DNA from 4 places in the Bacillus cereus group sp. Bce041 genome. Region 2 is predicted to be linked to each of the others. Evidence: riboswitches for the same ligand, from Rfam matches in the RefSeq annotation. Region 2 holds a riboswitch; each other region holds the start of a gene.

Region 1 (6,208 bases), on a different contig from region 2:
TGTGCCGAGTGGAACTGTTCATGCAATTGGTAAAGGGATTTTGATATTAGAAACGCAGCAAAACTCTGATACAACCTATAGATTGTATGATTATGATAGAAGAGATTCAGAAGGTAATTTACGTGATCTTCATCTTGAAAGCAGTATTGATGTAATAGAAACTCCATGTATTTCGAATCAGTTAACATTTAAAAATGAAAAAGTAGATGATTTGAGTATAACTAATTTTATTAAATGTCCGTATTTTTCAGTGGAAAAATGGGAGTTAGATGGATCAGCTAGTTTGGAACAACAAAAAGCCTTCCTTCTTGTTAGTGTAATACAGGGAGAAGGTGAGTTAATTAAAGAAGGTGAGCACTATTTCTTTAAAAAAGGAGACCACTTTATAATACCTAATTACTTTGGAGGATACGATTTGGTAGGTAACTCTATATGTATTGTTTCAAGTATATGATAAATTTTATAATTTTTATATAAAGATTATAGAAAATATTATTTAAACACAAATTAACCAGTTCCTGATTTTACGGATCTGGTTAATTTGTGTGAAGTGCATCAAATTTTGAGGAAGTGCTAGTGAACCGCATCATAAATAAATGACGTTTTGTATGTTCGATTTTTAAATAATACCTAAGGAGGAGTGGATTGCAGTTATAGTAATACTCCTTTTTTTGTATTTCTATAATAGATAATTTTTTTAAAAAACAGAATTGTCTTGACAGTTATTGAATGGATTGATAAGGTTATAAAAAAATATTTCTTATCCAGAGAGGTGGAGGGACTGGCCTTATGAAACCTCAGCAACAGGTCTGCTTAAGTAGACACTGTGCTAATTCCAGCGGGTGATAATCCTGATAGATGAGAGCTTCCGTTTTTATTTGTCAGTAGCGCCCTCTTTTTTAGAGTGCGTTTTTTGTTTTTTCTGGGTAATAACTAAAGGAGAGTAGAAATGGAGAACAAAAATGGGCAAGAATTTCAAAGGAAAATGCAAGCACGTCATTTAGTCATGCTATCACTTGGTGGGGTGATTGGAACGGGCTTATTCTTAAGTTCGGGTTACACTATTCAACAAGCTGGCCCATTTGGAACAATTCTATCCTATTTGGTTGGTGCGCTAGTGGTTTATCTAGTTATGCTATGTTTAGGAGAGCTTTCCGTACATATGCCTGAAACTGGCGCATTTCATAGTTATGCAGTTAAATACATTGGACCGGGTACAGGGTATACAGTAGCCTGGTTGTATTGGTTAACTTGGACTGTTGCTTTAGGTTCTGAATTTACAGCCGCAGGATTACTTATGAAGCGATGGTTTCCATCGATTAATGTTTGGGTATGGAGTGCTCTTTTTGCCATTTTGATCTTTGTATTAAATGTCCTGACTGTTAAATTTTTTGCCGAATCCGAATTTTGGTTTTCAACGATAAAGGTTATAGCTATTGCGATTTTTATTGTTTTAGGAGTAGCGGCAATGCTAGGGTTTCTTCCGATGACTCATTCAAAAGCTGCACCATTCTTTTCTAATTTTACAAGTGGAGGTTTATTTCCCCATGGTGCTACGGCCATTATGATGACCATGCTTGCGGTTAATTTTGCTTTTTCGGGAACAGAATTAATAGGTGTTGCAGCTGGAGAAACAGCGAACCCGGAAAAAATGATACCGAAGGCAATTCGAACTACTCTGTGGAGATTGATCATCTTTTTTGTAGGAACGATTGTTGTTTTATCTGCGTTATTGCCTATTTCCGATGCGGGGGTATTAGAGAGCCCTTTTGTTGCAGTTCTAGAACGAATTGGGGTGCCATATTCAGCTGACATAATGAATTTCGTTATCTTAACAGCCATTTTATCTGCGGCAAACTCAGGCCTTTATGCCTCTTCTAGAATGCTTTGGTCGCTTGCTAATAAGAATATGATATCCCCGATTTTTGGAAAAATGACGAAGCAAGGTGTTCCAATCAACGCCGTCATTTTCAGCATGGTGGGTGGAGCTTTGGCTTTGCTTTCGAGTATTGTGGCACCAGATACTGTCTATATCGTACTTGTTTCCATTTCCGGTCTAGCAGTAGTTGTAGTTTGGATGAGTATTAGTGCTTCGCAGTTCCTATTTCGCAGACAATTTTTGAAAGATGGAAATTCTGAGAAGGACTTGATTTATCGCACACCACTATATCCATTAGTACCAATTGCTTCTTTTATCCTTTGTCTGGCATCGTGTATTGGAATTGCATTCGATCCAACACAGAGAATTGCCTTATATTGCGGCATACCGTTTATTTTGTTTTGCTATGGAAGTTATTATCTAACAAAAAATCTAAAAAAGAGGGGCGTAGATTATGTCGAACAAAATCAACCCAATTGATGATATTTTATCCCAACATTCCATTATGCTTCTTGACGGAGCATTAGCTACAGAATTGGAGGCGCATGGATGTAATTTGGACGATCCTCTTTGGTCGGCACGTGTGTTACTAGATAATCCGGAACTAATTTATCAGGTTCATTCAGACTATTTTCGTGCTGGAGCGGACTGTGCCATAACAGCAAGCTATCAAGCTACTATTAGCGGTTTTTCCAAGCGTGGAATACAAGAACAGGAAGCTTTGGAATTAATTAAGAAAACGGTGTTACTTGCAAGAAGGGCAAGAGATGATTTTTGGAAGGAAAATACGCAAACGAATAGGCCTAAACCATTGGTTGTTGCATCAGTTGGGCCGTACGGCGCTTATCTTGCAGATGGTTCAGAGTATGTAGGCAACTATGGTGTGACAGATAAAACATTAGCAGACTTTCACCGTTCGAGGATGTCTGCGTTAATCGAAGCAGGTGCAGATCTATTGGCATTTGAAACGATCCCTTCCCTGCAAGAAGCAAGAGTATTAGATACATTATTGCGTGAGTTTCCAGAAACATATGCGTGGCTTTCCTTTTCGCTAAAAAATGAGAAAGAGATTAGTGAAGGTATGAAACTCGTGGAGTGTGCACGAGCTTTTGAGAAAAGTGAACAAATTGTAGCGATAGGTATCAATTGTGCGCCAGTAACCGTTGTGACTGGCGCAATTCAAGAGTTGAGGGCAAACACCAAAAAACCGATTATTGTTTATCCAAACTCTGGTGAAACTTATAATCCAGAAACAAAAACATGGCATGGTCATGAACAATGTAACGCGTTGAATATTCAATCTGAAGAATGGTACCAAGCAGGTGCACGTTTAATAGGTGGATGCTGCAGGACGACACCTTATCATATTGAGGAGATATCGAACAAGTGGCGTTCTTCCGAATATTTCTATTCAAACGAAGCAAAACAGTAATGTAATGGAAGATAATCTATCTTTGTGTGTATTTTCATGATTTAGCTTGTTCAGGAATCTACAGTTACGTTTAGTGGCACAAAATGTCTTTTCAGAGCCACAAATGTGGATGGTAGCCTCGGGAATCCAGTGGACTTTTGGGTACCTTAGGTATGGAAAGGAATCAGGGAAAATAAAAACCGCTTGTTTAATAGAAATGGTAGATAACATGTTGAATCTTTTAATGAAGATGTAGTTGATCCAATTGAAAGTGAAGGGGAACAATTATTCGTAATTAAAGTTAACGAAGAGGTTAATTTAGTTATTTAAAAAAATAGTTCAATAACTATATGAGAATTTGTTGTGGTAAAAATCCTTGTTGTAGTAGTTAATATGGTCATATTTTTGTAAAAAAGGATAGATGTAAACAGGTATACTCTCCTGTTCATCTATCCTTTTCTTTTTACCTTATAAAATGTGTGACATTGTATTCAATCGTATAAATATAGGATTTCATTACTATTTCCTTGACTTTTATTGAACTACTCACCACTTAACGTCCTTACGGACTTTTTGAAGTGGGAGATTCCTGCTAAGATAACCGGTGTATCCACCGGTTATCTTAGCAGGCTCTACCCGTAGTTCCTATGGTGAGAACATAAGTATCTTGTACGTTAACGCACCACACTCCCTACTTTAGCTTGGTTTTCGCAACTTCGGTAAGCATGGGGCGATAGAACGTTGAAGATTTTACGGTTGCAACGTTTTTCTGCAACCAACCTCATATCTTCAGTTTTCGAGGAGCAATCTGTACAAGTAAATGATAACAAACACGTTGGCTTATGCCAACCGACATTCATCTCCCACCTAAAATTGGTGTTTCACATCTTCACATTTTTGAGGAAGGAGTTTTCTGTCGGAAAACGATAAAACGATAGGGTTTATTTAGTTTGCGTATTATTAAGAGTATTCTTCTATTTTAGGAATGCTTTACCCCACAAAATGAAAGTACACTTTGTTTCCATTCTTAAGTTGATAGATGTGTGGTGCCCCCCTGTAAAAACGTAATTGTATTGTAGAAAAATAAAATGAAAGGATTACTTACCTTTAGTAAATATGAGAACTTTATATTTTTATTATTTACGATTATGCAATATCAGATCTCAGATATACATTCGCTCAGTTGCACATTAGGATATACAAAAATCACGTAAACTCCAGATGAACTTCACACTCGAATAGAAAATCAGTTATATAATAACTATAGAATTTATTAACGTTACATTAATTTTTATCTATTGGGATATATAAAATATAAAATTTCGATACGGAATACTAGGGTAAATAACTTCTTATAAGAAAGTAATAAAGGAGAATAGCTATGACAAGCACAGTACTGGAATCAAAAAAAACTAACATTACTGAAGAAGATGTTGAAATTTTAAAAATAATGGCGCATCCAATTCGTTTACGTATTGTAAATGAGCTAAGCAAACATAATACTTTTAATGTTTCGCAGCTAACAAAAATTTTAGAGATACCCCAATCATCTGTTTCACAACATTTATCGAAAATGAAGGGTAAGGTACTAAAAGCTGAACGTAAAGGCTTAGAAATTTATTATTCCATTCGTAATAACAAAGCAACTCAAATTGTCGGCATACTTGGATATTAAGCCATATATACAATTGCGTAAAGATAGAGTAGTACCTGAGAAGGGTGCTACTCTTTTTGGACTCTATAAACACAACATGACAAATGTTACTTTTCCATAAAAGAACAAGAACAAACTAGGAATTATGTTTTCCTACATCGAATTTAAACGTACATGTCATTCAAAATAGATGCCAGACACCTGGATGTACATAGCTAAAAGCAACTCATCAAACGCTGGAGGGATACAATGTCTTATAAAACGATTCATACCGATTTTCGAAATGACTATACAAATGCTCGAGATGCCTTGTTAAATGAAGGAATCGTTGAAATTGGCCATGTCCAATATGAAAGTCAAAAAGGACTAATCATACGTCCTGCCTACGAAATAGAAGGAGAAATTTATTTTTTCTCGGGAATGAAAGCAGCGGGAGAAACGATATACAGTGTACAATTACGCCCTTTTAATGAGCTAAAAGGGGCGGATTACATTCCACTAGAAGAAAAATCTTGTATAACTGTGTAAATGAGAGAGGTATAGCTATCAGCTAGGAAGAGGAGGGAGAGATGGATCAAGATGAGCGGTATTATATTTTACAAGAACGTGTAAGTTTGCAAACATACTTAGACTCCTTAAACCCGAACGTTTCTGACAACTACAACAAAGAACGAAGTATGAACGAGCTGCAAAATCAAAGCCTCATTCGATAACATAAAACATGTCTTGATAAAATGCTACTAATCAGTATTCAGAAGAGAAGTAGCATGTACCTTGATGTACTAAACTTAGAAGAATATCGAACAGAATTAAGTACGAAGATTCAAACTTAGATGACGATACTTAAACTACACAGTATATCAATTTAATTTGACATACATACGAAATACTTGTACCTAAAAATAAAGGAAAGTTTAACAATATCCTTTTCAGTGGATTCTTAACACGATTAATTGATTAAACTGCGTTTTTTTCTGAAGCAGCCACTTTGCTACGTTATTAGGACTTATAGGCTTTTTAGAGCAACTGGGAGCTGAGCGTAAAAAGGAAATGAAAAAAAATAATTAATTGTAAAGCTTGAGGAACGTTCCTTCAACTGTATTAGATATAAAGAAAGCAAAAGAGCCAAAATCCCCAATGGCTGGAATTATGGCTCTTTCAAGATGCAAGAAGAAGACACAAGAGAAAAGATCAGTGACAAGGTATATACATAGAAGAGACTTGTCACTGCTTTGTTCTCATTAAAAGTATAGCATAAAAGGAA
Region 2 (6,208 bases):
TGTCTAAATAAAGCTCCATAAATTTTTCTGGACATGCAATCCCACTAAATTTAATAAGCTTGGTTAAAGAACTCTCTCTTAAGTTGGCTCTTTGTAACGTTTCTTGATCGCCTAATACATCAAACACTGTATTATCCGCAATAATTTTCCCTTCATGTAGAACTACTGCACGGTCTGTATATTCTAGCGCGAGATTCATATCGTGAGTGATAACAACAAATGAAATTCCCTTTTTAGCTAGGTTTTTAATAAACGACATAAATTGTTTATAATGATAATAATCTTGTCCCGCTGTCGGTTCATCTAATATGATAAGCTTAGGATTTGTTGTTAATACAGATGCGATTGTTAGTCTCTTTTTTTGCCCATAGCTTAGTGCTTGAATTGGCCAATTACGAAATGGATATAAACCACAAATTTTTAAAATCCCTTCTACTTTATTCTTAATTTCTTCCTTAGAAAAATTATGTAATGTTAATGTAAATGAAACTTCTTCAAAAACAGTAGGCTGTGTAATCATATGATTTGGATTTTGCATCACGTAAGATATGATTTCCCCACGTTTACGAATAGACCAAGAACTAATATCTTCACCTTTTAACGCAATTTTCCCATTTTTCATTTTGTTTATACCTATAAGACTATGAGCTAATGTTGATTTCCCTGCTCCATTATGTCCTAACAGTGCCACAATTTCTCCTTCATATATTAAAAGGTTTACATTTTCTAATACTTTTTGTTTATTAGGGTATGAAAATGATAAATTCTCCACTTTAAGTAATTCCTTGTTTTTAGCATTCCTTTCTAATATGACTTGTTTCTCCATCCACTCTTTTATAACGTTGCTTACCTTTTCTTTTTGAAGGTTTTCCATTGGATATATTACGTCATTATTACGATCAAAATGTAATCTCTTTAATGCTTCGATGTAAATAGGCTCTCTTAAGCCAATACGTGGTAATATATTTGACGCTAAGATTTCTTTTGGTGTTCCCATCGCAATGACTTTACCTTCATCAATTAATATAACTTTGTCTAAATCCAGTTTTAAAATTTCTTCTATCCTATGTTCGATAATAACAATCGTTTTATTATACTGCTCATGTATATCTTTCATAAGTTCTATCGTATGTATGGCGCTTAGTGGATCTAAGTTCGCTAATGGTTCATCGAACAATAATATATCCGCATTTGTTGTTAATAAACCAGCAAGAGAAACTGTTTGCTTTTGGCCTCCTGATAATTCATGTGGACTTTGTTTATGAAACGTATGCATCTTCACCTTTCTTAATGAGTCCGAAACAATCTTTTTCATGTTATCTTGCTTTACACATTCATTTTCTAAATAAAAAGCTACATCTTCTTCTACTGTCAGACCAATAAATTGAGCATCTTGATCTTGTAAAATTGTTCCTACCTGTTTACTTTGTTCAAAAATACTTCCTTCCCTTGGGTCTTTACCGGCAATTAAAACGTTACCTGTGCTATTCCCTTCGTAAGAAAATGGGATTAGCCCATTTATACAATGAGCTAATGTCGACTTTCCTGAACCACTTCGTCCAGCAATTAGCACTTTTTCCCCAGGGTATATATGAAAGGTAATATCACTTAAAGTAGGCTGCGCAGCATGCCCATATTGAAAGGTGAATTGTTCAAACGAAATAATTGGTTGCATGTTAACATCCCTACTTTTCAATTTTTAAATGTGTATGTTTCTTATTGGATTTCGCCAAACCAATTGTAAGTGGCAATCCAAGTACTAAGAAAACGATGACATCGGAAATTGTTGCTCCTAATACTTGTATAACAATTTTGTCAAATGGTTCTCCCATCACAATAATATCGAATGCCCCAGCAAATATAATAGCAATGACAATACCAACTAGCCCAGTAATTGCTAAATAAGAAATATCCCCCTTGTTAAACGACCCGTTTTTCACACTAAAACCAACTCTTTTTTGAATAAGCCCCATTGAAAAACCAATAATTCCTGAACTAATAACCCATCCCCACCAAATACCCCATCCAGCAATCGTATCTGTTACGGTATGACCGATAAGTCCGATTAACAGTCCTGCCACTGGACCAAATAATGCTCCAAAAACAGTTAATATAGCTAATGCTGGTTTAATAAATGTATTCGGTGCAATAGAAAATCCCCAAAGTCCTAATATCCCGTATAATGCTGCTCCAATACCGATTGCTACTACTAACTTTGTTGATAATTTATTCATGACAATTCCCCTCTCATATTAGTCAACTTTTATTACTCTATATTTAATTTAAAAATGAATTATGCATCGACACTCCCTTTCTATACAACAAAAAAATGACCTCTTACATAAGAGGTCACTTTCTTTCACTTTCAAGAATCCTCTTATCTTTCAAAAAACACATCGTGTCCTCTGCGGAATTAGCACCTTCCTATAAAATTGCATAGGGGTTGCTGAGGTTTCTTAGGGCCGTTCCCTCCACCTCTCTGGATAAGTATTAATTTGTAATTCGTATTATGGCACTAAAGAATGTAAATTTCAACACTTTTCTTACTATTTTTATTTTTTATTAAATAGCACGTTTAAATCATTGTATTCTTATCGGAATTATGAAATAATGAATTCAAAATCGTTTCGGGAGGAATGCATTATGAAAGTTATTGGTTTGATTGGAGGATTAAGTTGGGAATCTACATCATTATACTATAAACATATTAATACACTTACACTCTCTCAATACGATCAAAATGCGAAGCTAATTTTATATAGTATGGACTTTGGTGAAGTAACTACTTTATTACAAAACCATCAATATGAAGAAGTGAAAAATGAACTAGTTACAGTTGCAAAGAAAGTTGAAAAATCTGGGGCTGAATGTTTATTAATGTGTTCAAATACTGTACATCTATTTGCCGAGGAGGTAGAACAAGCAATATCTATCCCGCTTCTTCACATTGGTGATGTAAGTGCTAAAGAAATGGTAGAACAGAATATAAAACGTATCGGACTATTAGGAACAAAACAAACGATGGAGCAAGATTTCTATAAATCACGATTAGCGAAATATAACATTGAGACAATTATCCCAAATGACGAGGAAAGAACTTTTATCCACCATGTCATATTAGATGAATTAAGTAGAGGGATCATTTCAGAAACATCTAAAAAAAGGTTATTACAAATTACAAAATCATTAATTCAAAACGGTGCTGAAGGTATATTATTAGGCTGCACTGAAATACCTTTACTCATCTCCCAAAATGATCTTACTGTTCCCGTTTTTGATACTGCTTTTTTACATGCAAATACTGCTGTACAATTTGCTGGATAAGAATACACAAGCATAAAGGTGAGAACCTCTATGCTTGTATACAGTTACGACTATTTATCCCGCTATTTGCAGGCAGTAAAGCCCCACCAATTAAAGTTTTACTTTATTTAAAAGAGATTCAATAACTGCAATCGCTTCTTTTGAACCACCACATTCTAAAAAGCTATCATTAAGTTTTCTTATACCATATTTATACTTTTCATTTGAAAGTACATCTGTTACGGCCTCTTTTAAAGTGTGTACATTAACATGTTCTTTCAATAGTCTATGTGCCGCTTCAAGCTCAGTTAATCTTTGCGCTATCATTGGCTGATCTTTATCATGCGGTATTATTACAAATGGGACATTATAATGAATGGCATCGTGTACACTATTCATACCACCATGTGTAATAAAAACATCTGCTTCATTTAATATTTCTGATTGAGGTACGTATGGAGCAATTATAAAATTATCTGGTGCTTCCTTAATTTTAGAAATATCATTTCTATCACCAATTGCCATTACAACTATCCCATCAAAATCTGAAAAAGTATCAATACAAGTATTAAAGAATGGTTCGAGTCCTTCAAGCAGTGTTCCCATTGAAATATAAATAACTTTCTTTTCTTTAAGTGATTCCAGTGGAAACTTTATATTTGTTTTACGCTTTGAAATACTCGGTCCAATAAAAATGTTATTTTCCCCGAACGATTCGCTATTAGGTTGGAAATAACGACTTGTGTATACGAGACAAACATCACCCTTATTATTCATAAATTGAAGATTATTCTTTGGTTTTACTCCAAATTTATGTTCCATCTGATTTAGTAATTTTTCAGAGATTTCCTCTGGTTGAAATGGCATATCTGCATTTGGATGAAAAGGTAATGTCTTCAAAAATTCTGGCGGAATTAAAAATATAGGTGAGGACACTACACCTGGAACTTGTAAATATTCCTTTACTAACTCTCCTGCGCCAAATATATCATAAATTACGAAATCAAAATTTATACTTTCATATAATTGTTTCGTAATTTCTAATATATATAAAGAAGTTTGAACATGCACATGAAAGAAAGCATTTAACCCAGATGAGGTTTCAGCATCAATAGAAATCTCTTTTAATAGATCCGGATGAGTATGTACAGTAGCTCCTAAATCTTCAATTCTATCCTTAAAGTTTGCCGTTGTAATATAATGTACGTTATCCCCTCGTTCAGTAAAGGCTTTTACTAAATTTAATGTAGGGTTTACATGCCCCTCTGCTGGAAAATTAACTACTAAAATATTTAGCACTTATTCCTCACTCCTTACATTTCACTGTTTTAATTAAGCATACTGTTATTTGTACAAGTAATCTTCCCCTAATAGTCCTAATATGCTTGCTACATTATATTGATAAATAATTTTCAGTCATCAACATAAAAAAAGCATCTACCTATGTAGATGCCTAACCGTGATAAGGAGTGTTCTGTGAGGTTAGAACAAGCGTTTCTGCTTGTCCTATGCTATCAATATATGATTTATTTTATAAAATGTGAATCGTTAATAGAATTATTTTATCCATTTTATATGATCAAATGGATAAAATACCATTTCTACTTTACCTATTATATTTGATTCATCAATAAGTCCAAGTGTATTCCTACTATCTTTACTATGATTACGATTATCACCTAACACAAATAATTTATGCGTAGGAACTTTTATTTCTCTAAAATTTGAAAAACGATTGGATACTTGTGACATATCTAAATGTATATACGACTCATCACGCTTTTTACCGTTAATAAATACCTCATCCTCTTTTAGTTGTATGTTATCCCCCGATAATCCAATAATTCGTTTCACATAGTAAGTAGGCGCGTCTTCTTTTTTTATAATGACAACATCTCCATGATGAAAAGACGATAAACAGACGTTTACCTTATTAACAAGTATATAATCTTTTTCATTCAAAGTAGGTTGCATCGAAATTCCTTCTACCATACAAAATAAAAAGGACTTATTAATAAAAATAACCCCTATTATAATGAATATGTAGCTACATATGTTCCTCCAATATTTTAGAATAAACAGCTTCATATATACCCCATTTCTAATCTATTCCCAGATAAAAACGCCTCTAGTTTACAGGAATGCTAGAGACGTTTCGTACATTTTAATTCTCTTTAGAGGCATCTGTTTTTGGCGCTTCACCAGTTAATCTCTTATTTTTCAAATCAAAATAAGCATCTAAAACTTCTTTTCCAATATCGGAGTTAATGCCCGATTTATCATTTTCAACCCATGGTACTACAACAGAAAATGCTACTTCTGGATCATCATATGGCGCATATCCAGCCAATGTTAAGTTATAACATTCTCTACGATCACCTTTCGCATTTCGCCCAATTTCATTTTCTCCACCATATACAGTTTGTGCGGTCCCTGTTTTACCAGCTGGTTTATATGGTGCTTTTTGGAATGCTCTTACTCCCGTTCCATCTCCCTCTTGAAATACTTTTCTAAATCCTTCTTTTACTTGATTAATATATTCTTGTTTCATATCGATTCTATTTAAAACAACGGGTTCTATTGATTGTACTACTTTACCAACCTCATCTTTTTGAACGGTTTGTTCTCTAATCTCTTGAACAATTTGTGGTTTCATTCGATACCCTCCATTTGCGATAGTCGAAATATATTGTGCAAGCTGAAGTGGTGTATACGTATCATATTGTCCAATAGAATAATCTAATAAGAAACCAGGCTGATTATCTTTTCTTCCAATTTGTCCTGCGGTTTCATTTGGTAAATCAATACCAGTTTGTACGCCTAGTCCAAATTGCCTGAAATAATACCTCATTTTATCAAAATATTCTTGTTTAATATCTAGTGAACTATTTTTCACATAACCCAC
Region 3 (6,208 bases), on a different contig from region 2:
ATCTTAGCCTTTAATATATCCATCTCTGTTCCCTCAGCTTTTACCCCTACACCATATGTCATCGTTACATGTTCTTCATTTTTAAAAGCTTCATTCGTTTTCTTGAAAACATCTTTCGCCGTTAATTCCTTTTCTTTTTGAACGGATTCTTTTTTCGGCTCATCCGTCTTTGCTGTTTTCTCATTACTACACCCTACCCCTAGACTGATTGCAAGTACTAAACTTGAAACAAAAATAATTTTTTTCATACTGTTGCCCCCTTTCCCAAAATAATATCACCTCTTTTCCTATGAAATCTATATAATTTTTAATCTATACTCACTATATAGCGACATGTTTAATAAAGATCTTAAATATGATGTAAATAAAGACAACTCATTTCAGGAGGACATTATGAAGGCGATCATTTGCACACAGTATGGACCACCTAACGTTCTTCAGCTTCAAAATATAGAGAAACCTATACCTAAAAAGAACGAAGTATTAGTTAAAATTCACGCAACAAGTGTATCGACTGGAGATTGTAGAATACGCGGATTTAATAGCCCTCTATTATTTTGGATTCCTATGCGACTTATATTAGGACTTAGAAAACCGAGAAACCCTATACTTGGCGTAGAATTAGCAGGAGAGATAGAGGAGATCGGGACAGATGTAACTCAATTTAAAAAAGGAGATCAAATTTTTGCATTAACAGAACTAAATCTTGGTGGTTATGCCGAATACACATGCGTGCATGAAAGTGGATTAATAACATTAAAACCTACCAATGTGACATATGAAGAAGCTGCCGTTATTCCTTTTGGCGGAACTTCAGCATTGCACTTCCTTAGAAAAGGACAGATAAAAAAAGGGCAACGAGTACTTATATACGGTGCCTCTGGGTCAGTAGGGACAGCTGCCGTACAACTTGCGAAATACTTCGGGGCGACTGTCACAGCCATTTGTAGTAGTTCGAATTTCGATTTAGTAACAGCTTTAGGGGCAGACAACGTAATTGATTATATGAAAGAAGATTTTACTAAGCGGGGCGAGCACTATGATATTATATTTGATGCAGTTGGAAAATATAATAAGTCTCTTTGTACAGATGCATTAATGCCTAATGGAAAATATGTATCTGTGAACGGAATGATGGCAAAAGTCAGTAAAGAAGATATGAACCTACTAAAACAACTAGCTGAAACAGAAAAGCTAAAGCCTGTTATTGATAGAACTTACCGATTAGAAGAAATTGCTGAAGCTCATATATATGTAGAAAAAGGACATAAAAAGGGGAACGTTTCGATTACCTTAAAATAAAATATATTCTGAAAATATCGTTGACAATTCTTTTTGTACGATTTACTATTAGTACCATATTCAAAACTACATACACATACTCTTATCAAGAGTGGCGGAGGGACTGGCCCGATGATGCCCGGCAACCGAGCTTATGACGTATAAGCTAAGGTGCTAATTCCTGCAAAACGAGTTTTCGTTTTGGAAGATAAGAGAGGAACCTATTTCGTCTATTCGGCACCTCTCTTATTTTGAGAGGTGCTTTTTATTTTGGAACGTATATGAAGGGGGAATCATAGATGAAGAAAGTATTATTAAGCATTGTAAGCGGAGCGGTACTATTATTAGGCGCATGTAGCGCAGGTTCAGATAAACAAGTAAAAGCGTTAAATGAGAAAAAGATTACTGTCGGTGTAACAGGCGGGCCGCATGAGCAGATTTTTGAAAAGGTAAAAGAAGTGGCAGCAAAAGATGGTCTCGAAATTGATATAAAATTATTTAATGATTATGTAGCGCCAAACGTATCATTAGATGAAAAAAGCCTTGATGTAAATAGCTATCAAACGAAATCATATTTAGACGTATTTAAAGCTGAACGTAATATGAAATTAACCGAAGTATTTTCAACAGTAACATTCCCTATGGGCGTCTATTCTAAAGACATAAAAGATGTAAAAGAATTAAAAGAGGGCGACGCAATCGCTGTCCCAAATGACCCAACGAATGAACTTCGTGCTTTAAAGTTATTTGAAAAAGCAGGGGTTTTAAAAGTGGATCCAAAAGCGACAGAAAAAGCGACTGCGAAAGATGTAATTGAAAATCCAAAAAAATTAAAGATTGTTGAGTTAGAGGCATCTCAATTACCAACACAACTAAGTGAAGTAAAAGCAGCTGCAATTAATACAAACTTTGCATTAGGTGCAAAATTAAGCCCTGCGAAAGATTCCATTTTCCGTGAAGGCAAAGATTCGCCTTATGTGAACTGGGTCGTTGTTCGTACTGAAAATAAAGATGATGTTGTTGTAAATAAATTAAAGAAAGCTTATCAATCTAAAGAAGTAAAAGAATTTATCGAGAAAAAATTTGATGGTTCTGTTTTACCGTCTTGGTAGGAGCTGACGATAATGATTGAATTAAAAAATGTATCCAAAGTATTTACAACAAAAAAGGGGAATGTGGAAGCTCTTAAGTCCACTTCCCTCCAAGTAAAAAAGGGCGAAGTATTTGGAATCATTGGATATAGTGGCGCTGGCAAAAGTACATTAATTCGCTGTGTAAATTTATTAGAAAAACCAACGACAGGAAATATTATTGTAAACGAGCAAGATTTAACAACACTGTCTACAAAAGAACTAGCAAAAGCGAGACAAAAAATCGGGATGATTTTTCAAGGATTCAATTTGCTCAAAACTGTTACCGTTTATGAAAATATCGCATTACCGTTACGCCTTGCTGGCGTTCCAAAATTAGAAATTGAAAAAAGGGTAGAAAAGTATTTACGTATTGTCGATCTTTTTAATCGAAAAGATGCCTATCCGAGTGAACTTTCTGGTGGCCAGAAACAACGTGTTGCCATTGCACGTGCACTATCACATGAACCGGAAGTGTTATTAAGCGACGAAGCAACGAGTGCTTTAGATCCAGAAACAACTGATTCTATTCTTGACCTATTATTAAAGATTAATGAGGAAATCGGGATTACAATTTTATTAATTACACATGAAATGAATGTCATCCAACGTATATGCGACCGAGTTGCTGTTATGGAACATGGAGCAGTAATTGAAAGCGGGACTGTGAAGGAGATCTTCACAAACCCACAACATGTAACAACGAAGAAATTTGTAAATAGTGCATTTGCAGCAAAAATCCCAGCTGAAGTACAAAAAGAACTACAAAGAACCGGAGAAATCGTAACACTTTCATTTATAGGAAATTCTTCTGGTGAACCAGCGTTAGCTATCGCTACAAAACGTTTCCAAGTGTATCCAAATATTTTATCCGGTAATATTACACAGTTAAAACATGAGGCATACGGGAAACTTGTCATTCATATGCAAGGGGAACAAAATGAAATCAACCACGCTTTATCATTTTTACAAGAGCAAGGAATCATCGTAGAAGGGGGTAGAACAGATTATGGGAAACAAGTCCTTTTTGGATGAATGGGGTAAAGTCATATGGGAAGCAACCATTCAAACATTTCAAATGACATCTATTTCACTATTCATCTCTATCCTTATTGCACTACCACTTGGTGTCACACTTGTTTTAACAAGACCTGGTGGGCAGCACGAAAATAAAATCATTTACCCAATTCTTAATACAATTATTAATATCATTCGCTCTCTTCCATTTATCATTCTATTATTCTTCATTTTACCTTTTACAAAGTTTCTAATGGGAACCTCCATTGGTGTACAAGGCGTAATCGTACCGCTTGTCGTATTCACGGCCCCTTATATTGCACGATTAATGGAAACTGCTTTATTAGAAGTAGATCGCGGCGTTATTGAAGCCTATCAAGCGATGGGCGTTTCTACTATAAAAATTATTTGGCACGTTATGGTGAAAGAAGCTCGTCCCTCCCTTGTACTTGGATTAACAATTGCAACGATTGGCTTAATCGGCGCAACAGCAATGGCTGGTCTTGTAGGCGCTGGTGGGCTAGGGGACTTAGCATATCGCTTCGGACATTTACGCTACGAGCCTGAAGTAATGTATGCAACTGTCTTTATTTTAATTATCCTCGTTCAAGGATTACAGTCTTTAGGGAATGGTGTTGCACGAAGATTGAAGAAAGATTAAAAAAGAAGGTATCTCACCAAGGTGAGATACCTTCTTTTTTATCTTTTAAATCCACCTTCTGAATGAATAACTTGCCCAGTAATCCACTCAGCTTCTTCACTTACTAGAAATTTAATGAGTCTAGCTGCATCCTTTGGCTCACCAATTCTGCCAAAAGGAAACATCGGCTTTAACCCTTGTTTTATCTCTTCAGTCATCCATCCTGTATCAGTTGGTCCTGGATTAATTGCATTCACTGTTATTCCTAAATGAGCTACCTCTGCTGACAACGTACTAGTAAGAGCATCAATAGCTCCCTTCGTTGTTACATACGCTAGTTCTCCTACCATAGGACCTTGAAATTGCCCCGAAGTCATATTCACAATTCTACCACCAGATTTTTTATCAAATCCACGGGCAAATTGACTACTGAGCAATGTAGTCGCACGAATATTCACCATATAATGCTTATCTAATTCTTCAGCAGTCAACGTAGAGAAATCATTATTCGTAGAATATGCTGCATTATTAATTAATATATGAGGGTACCCTAATTGTTCAGTAACTTTATTTATAAGCTCTTTCGGTGCATCATTCCGAGTTAAATCTAACTCCATGCTTGATACTCTAACACCGTTTTGTAATAGCTCTTCTTCTAATTGTATTTGTTCATTTTTCTCAACGCCCCATGGCATCTCTTTATCATAATCCGTCCAATACGTAAAAAATATATCGTATCCTGATTCAGCCAATTCTTTGCAAATTGCTGCGCCTATACCGTCTAGACGACTTACCCCTGTAATAACTGCTACTTTATTTTTTAATTGGTTCATCATATACTCCTCCAAGTTTAAAGGACGCATATTTTATATAAGAGATATAAACTTTCCCACAAAAAAGACAGATACATAAAATAGGCACCTATCCTTATAAAAGGGATGTACAAGCCAAATATGCATTCCTTGAATGATTTACAGATAACTAAATAAACCCTCGCTTATGAGAGAAAAATTCATCTATCTAGTTTCTAATCATTACAAGTTCATCCACATATCTAGTCTTTGCCTCCTTTTGATATATCTCTATTATTAGTCTATCAAAAAAGATGAAATGTTACAAAAAATAAAACAATTACTCAAAACATATATTCGTTCACATTTCCTCTATTGTGAATTTATTCACAATATATATATAATAAACATGTAAATACAATATTGGAGGGATTTCAATGGTTATCAATTTTTTAAGAACTGATAAACGTGCTACTTTCATATTATTACTTTTACGGCTTTACATAGGGTATACATGGCTCGCTGCTGGGATAGGCAAAGTCTTCGGACAATCTTTTGACGCAAGTGGCTTTTTAAAGGGTGCTATTGCTCAAGCATCAGGTGACCACCCTGCAGTACAAAGTTGGTGGGCAGATTTTCTTCAACATTTTGTCCTTCCAAACGCAGACCTATTTAGCTTTTTAGTTCAATGGGGAGAAATTTTAGTAGGTCTAGGTTTAATTTTAGGCGGATTAACAAAAACAGCTGCATTTTTCGGAATCATAATGAATCTTTCATTTTTATTAAGTGGAACCGTTAGTGTAAACCCAAACCTGCTTATTTTGACTATGTTCATTTTAGTTGCAGGGCAGAACGCTGGACGTATTGGATTAGATGGCTATGTTTTCCCTAAACTTTTCCGTAAAAACAACCACGGAACATATAAATTAAGTAAAACTGCATAGTAACAGTTTACTTTTAAAATATAAATAAGAAAAAGAGCCTGAATATAGGCTCTTTTTCTTATTTCTCCTAATTTAAACTTTTAACGAGCCACGAAAACCTCTGGCAGCATAGTAAGAGTCTGCTCCATTATGGTACACGAACACATGTCCAAAGCGATAATCGCAAAATAAAGCACCACCGAGTTCTCGAATATCTGAAGGTGTTTGTACCCAACTTGATGATTTCATGTCAAAATCGCCAAGTTGTTGCAATTCCCGATACTGTTCTTCCGTTAATAATTCAATGCCCATAGCATTGGCAACATCAATAACGTTATTTTCTGGTTTATGTTTTTTTCTTGATTCTAACGCTTCAAGATCATAACAAAGACTTCTGCGGCCTTTAGGACTCTCCTTTGAACAATC
Region 4 (6,208 bases), on a different contig from region 2:
TCAAGGGTGGAAACCAGCATCTGTACAAGTGGTAAAATAAATAATAGAAATGTAATTATATGTTTAAAAGGAAAGTAGTATTAGGCACTCATGGAGCTGTAATGACTTTGATGTTGTATGAACTTAGCTTGATAGCGATGGGGTACCGCCAACAAGACTCGAATTTTGCACGCTAAGCAAAAAAAAACAATAAGCTGTCCACATGGACAGCTTATTTACATAATTCTTGTTATTGGAAGTCGTTTTGAAATTCTATATGTTTACTTTTTTCTTGTTCTTACGAATAAACCACAACACCACAGTTAAAAATAATAAAAAACTCAGTAAAAAGAGCGGTATTTTTTGAATAAAGAAAAATCCTTTCCAAAAATCTAACCTAGTACTATCAGGACAATTTGTTGCCATCCCACCTATAAAAAAAGACAACGGAATAGTAAGTATATTTATCCCTAAACCGATCATTACGAATGATAGATTTTTACTCCAGATTTTTGGTAATGCAGCCATAATAAATAAAACTAATGCAGTACCAATTATAAGAAACAGTACTCCAAAATAAAATGCAAAATATAAAATAATTCCCATAATCCCCCTCCAAGACTTTAATTGTACCATCAATAAGGGCAATTTTGGATGAATATGATATTCGTATATAGTTAACATAACGTCCCATTATCGATAGCAAATAATTTCATAGAATCCTTGTATGTACAGGGGATCTTGTTTTTTGGTCTATGTATCTCTTATATAGGATTTTATACATCATTGATGTAGCGGGGATATGAGGGAGCCTCGCTTTTCTTTTTTTACATAAAATTTTGTATGAAAACAGTTGAGTTATAATGCTTTATGCTGAAAAATAAAAACTTTTCTTTGAATTTGAAAAGAAGGTGTTACCTTGTCAAGTGTTGAAGAAAATGAGATAGCAACTGTTGCTACAGATAGTGTAGCGGATACAGAACACGAACTTCATCACATGAGGGTCATCCGAAATCGGTACTTGAGTTAATCGTCAGCTGAGATCTTTGGAATTGAACTGACGGGTAACTTTAACAAAATAAGGAGTACAATTAAACAGCCTAAAATATGCAAGTTTTTATGCGAAACTGCTTGCGTATTTTGGCTATTTTTGCATTCGTAAAAGTGCTATAAGTAAACAGCATTTTTAAATTGCCAAATACCCCCATGAGATCAATGGGACTTATATTCCACTTCTTTATCAGAATGATATTAAGAAGTGGAAATAGTATAAGTACCCAAAAAACGATAATAAAAACTGTATTCATCAGTTTCTACTCCTTATGTGAATCATAAAGTTATTATCCCGTTTATTGTGGGCTGACTAAAGTTTCACTTTATCTCTCCGTCTCAAAAAACTCAATCCACTCTCCATCAGGGCCAGCGAAGAATATGTAACGTGTTCCATCTGGTAATGTTTCGATTTCTTCTCCTAGTAAAAAGGTTACGCCGTGTTTTTGTATTCTTTCAATTTCATCCTCTAATGAATCTACCTTAAAGCAAATGTGATGTACTTTTCCTTCTGCCGGAAGAGAAGAGTTATAACCTTCAATGAGTTCGAGTATCGTTTCCTTCGATTCTTCCACACCTAAAAAAGCGAGTTTTAAGTCTGGGTTCGGGTGCCCCATACGTTTAAGGAGCTGTAAGCCGACTACTTCTTCATAAAATGAGATAGATGCTTCTAAGTTTGCAACCATAAGTCCAACGTGTTCTATTCTTCTAACTGGCATGTAGATTCCTTCTTTCTGAAAATTATATACAATATATTATTGAAAATTAAGAAAATAAGCAAGATAAAAACCTTACAAATTTTAGCGTGTTATATGGTATAGTGAGAAAGTATGTTTGGGGAGAAGGAAGGAGATTATACGATGAATACAACTACTCAAACTCCTTCATTATCGGAAACGATGAAAGAGTGGCATTATGCATTAGCATATGAAATTAAACATTGGAAAACGATAGGTGGTAGTAAAATTTCTATCATGAATGGTCGTTTTTTATATACAGATTATGAAAGTACAGTGTACGTATTTCAGCTTATTTCGGAAGTAAGCTTACCTGAAGGTTCACCGATTCGAATTGAGTTCGATGGTGAGGAAGCGACAGGAGAAGTATTATCTGTACATGGATTAGAAATAGAACTGAAATTAAATGATTATATACAAGGTGAAATAAGAGAAGCGGTTTTATACAGTGAACCGTGGCAACTTTTAGAGCAACTGCAAGAGCGATTGAAAGAAGCACGTAAAGATAAGCTGAAACGTAATCGTATAAAGCGTCTTGTTGATGGGACGAGCAGCCCGAAACATATTGAGAAGATGAAAAATCCAAAAAATGAACTGGCATATCGCGCGTTTTATAATCCGACAACGTACGTATGGGGACCGCCGGGAACAGGGAAGTCTTACAATTTATCACGTATTATTTCGGCTCATTATCAAAAAGGAAAATCGGTACTTGTGTTAGCTCATAGTAATGCGGCAGTAGACGTATTAATGAGTGAAGTAACGAAGCAAATTGAGAAGAAAAAGAAATGGACGCCTGGCGAAATTGTTCGTTACGGTTATAGTCAACATGAACATATACGAAATCATGAAACGTTACTTGCATCTAAGTTAGTTGAAACGACGAACGGATCATGGGGTGAGGAAAGACTCTACTTGGAAGAAACACGCCAAGAGCTTCGTGAAAAAATCTTATCGTATAAGGCAACGTCCTCTGATAAGAAGCGTATGCAGGAGATTGAAAGTGATCTTCGAAAGCAAAGGGCTAAAATTAAAGAAGTAGAAAAAGAATATATTGAAAATGCGAAAGTAATCGGCGTAACTTTATCGAAATGTGCCATTGATGCGCTAATTTATGAGCGTACATTTGATTTAGTTGTCGTAGATGAGGTGAGTATGGCGTTCGTTCCGCAAATTGCATTAGCTGCTTCACTTGGAAAACGTATCGTCGTTTGCGGTGACTTTTTACAGTTACCTCCAATTGCTATGGCAAATCATGAACTGGTTCGCAAATGGCTTGGGGAAGATATGTTTTACCATGCTGGGATTGTTGAGTCTGTTAATAAATCAGAAGCACACCCAAACCTATTTATGTTGCAGGAACAAAGACGTATGCATGCGGATATATCGAAGTTTACGAATTCGTTTATTTATAAAAATAGAGTATACGATCATCCGTCTGTTTCAGAGCGTAAAGAACTTGCGCAATTGCAGCCGTTTGCAAATGAAGCGAGTGTTTTATTTGATACGAGCCAAATGGGAGCTTTTTCGTTAAAAGATGCTGCTTCTGGTTCACGTTTTAACATTATGTCTGGTTTAGTAGCAATGCAAATGATGTTAATCGGATTGTTAGACGGTGTTCAATCAATTGGTATTGTGACACCTTACAGGGCGCAGTCACGCTTTTTATCGACGTGTATTAGAGAAATGTTGCAGAGAACGAAATATCAAAACATACCAGTTTTAGCGGCGACAGTTCATAAGTTCCAAGGTTCTGAAAGAGATATGATGATTTTTGATACGGTGGATAGTTATCCGCAAGAACGACCTGGCGTATTATTCTTTGATCACAAAAACCATCGCCTCGTCAATGTAGCAGTGACAAGGGCGAGAGGGAAGTTCATTCAATTATCAGATTGCCATTATATGCGTAAAAACCTTTCGAGAAAACAAGCGTTATCACAATTAACAGCTCATATAGAACGTCACGGAGATGTGTATGATCGCACGACATCAAGACAATTGTGGGAACGAAAAATATCGAAACGTTTACGCTGGTTTATGGAAATGAATCTTGAGGAAACGAAAGGGCTATTAAAAGATATTTTAGCAGCAAAACGAAAAATTATTATTTCACTTCCAAGTACAAAACAAGTGGATAAGCGAGTATGGCAAGCGTTAATGCGTACAAATGCGCAAATAACAGTGTATAGTGACGGACCAGTTCCACTGAAAAATGTAAAGTTACAAAGACAAAATAAAGCATTCCCGTTCCTAGTAATCGATGATGAAATCTTCTGGGCAGGCGCACCGCTTACATCTCAAATGATGTTTGAAGGTAGTACGGAATTTCCGTACGTATGTGCAAGACTGCAAGCACCTGAGACAATTGGTGTATTAAAAGGATTTTTAGATATTCGGTAAATTCGGATAGGAATTCCTTGACTTTTACTTGGAATGAACTTAGAATAAAAAATAATTTAATATAATTTTATGAAAATTCTTATCGCGAGAGGTGGAGGGACTGGCCCTATGATACCTCGGCAGCGGATTCGTTATGAATACTGTGCCAATTCCAGCAAGGTAACTTGAAAGATAAGAAAGAAGCTCATTTTGACTGTATATACAAAAGCCTCTTTCTATCTTTTAGAAAGAGGCTTTTTTACGTGAAAATAAAAGGAGGAAGAAAAATGGGAGCGACAGGAGTAGCGTCACAAAGAAAAACAATTGAAGAGAGTATCGAAAGAAATAAGGAAAAGTACATAGAAACAAGTCATGATATTCATGCGAATCCGGAGATTGGAAACCAAGAGTTTTACGCATCAAGAACGTTAAGTTTATTACTAGGTAGTGCAGGGTTTCAGTTGCAGCACAATATAGCTGGACATGAAACGGGATTTATCGCGCGAAAAAGCTCTGGAAAACAAGGACCAGCAATCGCATTTTTAGCTGAGTATGACGCTTTACCAGGACTTGGCCATGCGTGTGGTCACAATTTAATTGGCACAATTAGCGTTGCAGCAGCAATTGCATTATCAGAAACACTTGAAGAAATTGGCGGAGAAGTTGTCGTGTTTGGTACGCCAGCAGAAGAAGGCGGGCCAAATGGTAGCGCGAAATCAAGTTATGTAAAGGCAGGTTTATTTAAAGACATTGATGCGGCGCTTATGATTCATCCGAGCGGAAAAACAGCGACAACGAGTCCTTCACTAGCAGTCGATCCACTTGATTTTCATTTTTACGGAAAAACAGCTCACGCTGCAGCTTCGCCAGAAGAAGGGATTAACGCATTAGATGCGGTTATTCAGCTCTATAACGGTATTAATGCACTTCGCCAACAACTTCCGTCAGACGTGAGAATTCATGGCGTCATTACAGAAGGAGGAAAAGCACCTAACATTATTCCTGACTATGCCGCGGCTAGGTTCTTCATCCGTGCAGCAACGCGAAAAAGATGCGCGGAAGTAACAGAAAAAGTAAGAAACATTGCTGAGGGAGCAGCGTTAGCAACAGGTGCGAAAGTAAAAATCCATCAATTCCAAAATGAAATCGATGAATTACTCGTAACAAAAACATATAACGATATTGTAGCGGAAGAACTAGAACTATTAGGTGAAGATGTAAATCGTAAAGAAAGAGTAGGAATCGGTTCAACCGACGCAGGAAACGTAAGTCAAGTCGTACCGACAATTCATCCGTACATTAAAATCGGACCAGATGATTTAATTGCACATACGAATGAATTTAGAGAAGCAGCACGTTCAGAACTTGGAGATAAAGCATTAATTACATCGGCAAAAGCATTAGCAAATACGGCGTATCGATTAATTACGGAAGAAGGGTTGTTAGAGAAGGTGAAGGAGGAGTTTAGAGAGGCGCAGAGGAATCAAGGGTAAGGGGATTAAGGTACTTTTTTCGAATAGCAATCTAAATAATAAGTAGAGATATAAAAAAGAACATTGAAAATCAATGTTCTTTTTTTGTTACTAATCATTAATTTTGTTGGATTTTCTCATAAAGGAAAAGCTTTTACTGTTAGCGGAGGATAATACGTATCCTTTATTAGAATGACAATTTCTCCTCAAACTCACTCTTTAAAACAATTAAAGGAGATGACAAGCCAAATTGCATTAAAGAGTCTAAAAATGTAGCGAGAGAATCCATCGAATCGCTCATGACCTTCATCATATAATTAAACTCCCCACTAATTCGATATAAATCTGTTACTTCAGGAGCGGCATTACAAAATTGAATAAAATCAGAGCATTGGCTCGTTTTAAACATGATGAATGCTTGAATGTTTTTATTAATTTTTGCAGGCTCAAATTTCGTTCGATAAGCCGCTATAACTCCTTGATCTTCAAGTTTATTAATACGCTCTTTTACAGCAGGTTGCGTCATGGATATAATTCGTCCTATTTCTGAAACGGAAATTCTCGCATTTTCATACAACAAGTTCATAA

The links. Region 2 has a riboswitch for S-adenosylmethionine ahead of ACUN13_RS14865 (ECF-type riboflavin transporter substrate-binding protein). Riboswitches for the same ligand answer to the same signal wherever they lie in the genome.
Positions count from the first base shown of each region.
Region 1: it holds a riboswitch for S-adenosylmethionine, as region 2 does, so the genes downstream of both, mmuP (S-methylmethionine permease) here and ACUN13_RS14865 (ECF-type riboflavin transporter substrate-binding protein) in region 2, are expected to answer to the same signal.
Region 3: it holds a riboswitch for S-adenosylmethionine, as region 2 does, so the genes downstream of both, ACUN13_RS28605 (MetQ/NlpA family ABC transporter substrate-binding protein) here and ACUN13_RS14865 (ECF-type riboflavin transporter substrate-binding protein) in region 2, are expected to answer to the same signal.
Region 4: it holds a riboswitch for S-adenosylmethionine, as region 2 does, so the genes downstream of both, ACUN13_RS18100 (M20 family metallopeptidase) here and ACUN13_RS14865 (ECF-type riboflavin transporter substrate-binding protein) in region 2, are expected to answer to the same signal.

Region 1 covers NZ_JBQXON010000026.1:8,564-14,771, forward strand. The annotation lists gene manA (mannose-6-phosphate isomerase, class I) at 1-454, shown strand, start outside; SAM riboswitch class I at 758-865, shown strand; gene mmuP (S-methylmethionine permease) at 950-2,359, shown strand; gene mmuM (homocysteine S-methyltransferase) at 2,334-3,311, shown strand; gene ACUN13_RS30535 (ArsR/SmtB family transcription factor) at 4,672-4,965, shown strand; gene ACUN13_RS30540 (hypothetical protein) at 5,194-5,472, shown strand; gene ACUN13_RS30545 (hypothetical protein) at 5,514-5,657, shown strand.
Region 2 covers NZ_JBQXON010000004.1:129,498-135,705, reverse strand. The annotation lists gene ACUN13_RS14870 (ABC transporter ATP-binding protein) at 1-1,675, opposite strand, end outside; gene ACUN13_RS14865 (ECF-type riboflavin transporter substrate-binding protein) at 1,686-2,234, opposite strand; SAM riboswitch class I at 2,375-2,490, opposite strand; gene ACUN13_RS14860 (aspartate/glutamate racemase family protein) at 2,644-3,324, shown strand; gene ACUN13_RS14855 (macrolide family glycosyltransferase) at 3,415-4,602, opposite strand; gene lepB (signal peptidase I) at 4,861-5,391, opposite strand; gene ACUN13_RS14845 (peptidoglycan D,D-transpeptidase FtsI family protein) at 5,468-6,208, opposite strand, start outside.
Region 3 covers NZ_JBQXON010000018.1:41,956-48,163, forward strand. The annotation lists gene ACUN13_RS28595 (DUF6612 family protein) at 1-248, opposite strand, end outside; gene ACUN13_RS28600 (NAD(P)-dependent alcohol dehydrogenase) at 394-1,302, shown strand; SAM riboswitch class I at 1,382-1,496, shown strand; gene ACUN13_RS28605 (MetQ/NlpA family ABC transporter substrate-binding protein) at 1,581-2,393, shown strand; gene ACUN13_RS28610 (methionine ABC transporter ATP-binding protein) at 2,406-3,446, shown strand; gene ACUN13_RS28615 (methionine ABC transporter permease) at 3,421-4,089, shown strand; gene ACUN13_RS28620 (SDR family oxidoreductase) at 4,128-4,904, opposite strand; gene ACUN13_RS28625 (DoxX family membrane protein) at 5,297-5,803, shown strand; gene ACUN13_RS28630 (DUF4256 domain-containing protein) at 5,876-6,208, opposite strand, start outside.
Region 4 covers NZ_JBQXON010000005.1:253,140-259,347, reverse strand. The annotation lists gene ACUN13_RS18120 (YrrS family protein) at 1-40, shown strand, start outside; gene ACUN13_RS18115 (hypothetical protein) at 253-585, opposite strand; gene ACUN13_RS18110 (VOC family protein) at 1,356-1,748, opposite strand; gene ACUN13_RS18105 (AAA domain-containing protein) at 1,860-4,169, shown strand; SAM riboswitch class I at 4,246-4,347, shown strand; gene ACUN13_RS18100 (M20 family metallopeptidase) at 4,436-5,641, shown strand; gene ACUN13_RS18095 (Lrp/AsnC family transcriptional regulator) at 5,808-6,208, opposite strand, start outside.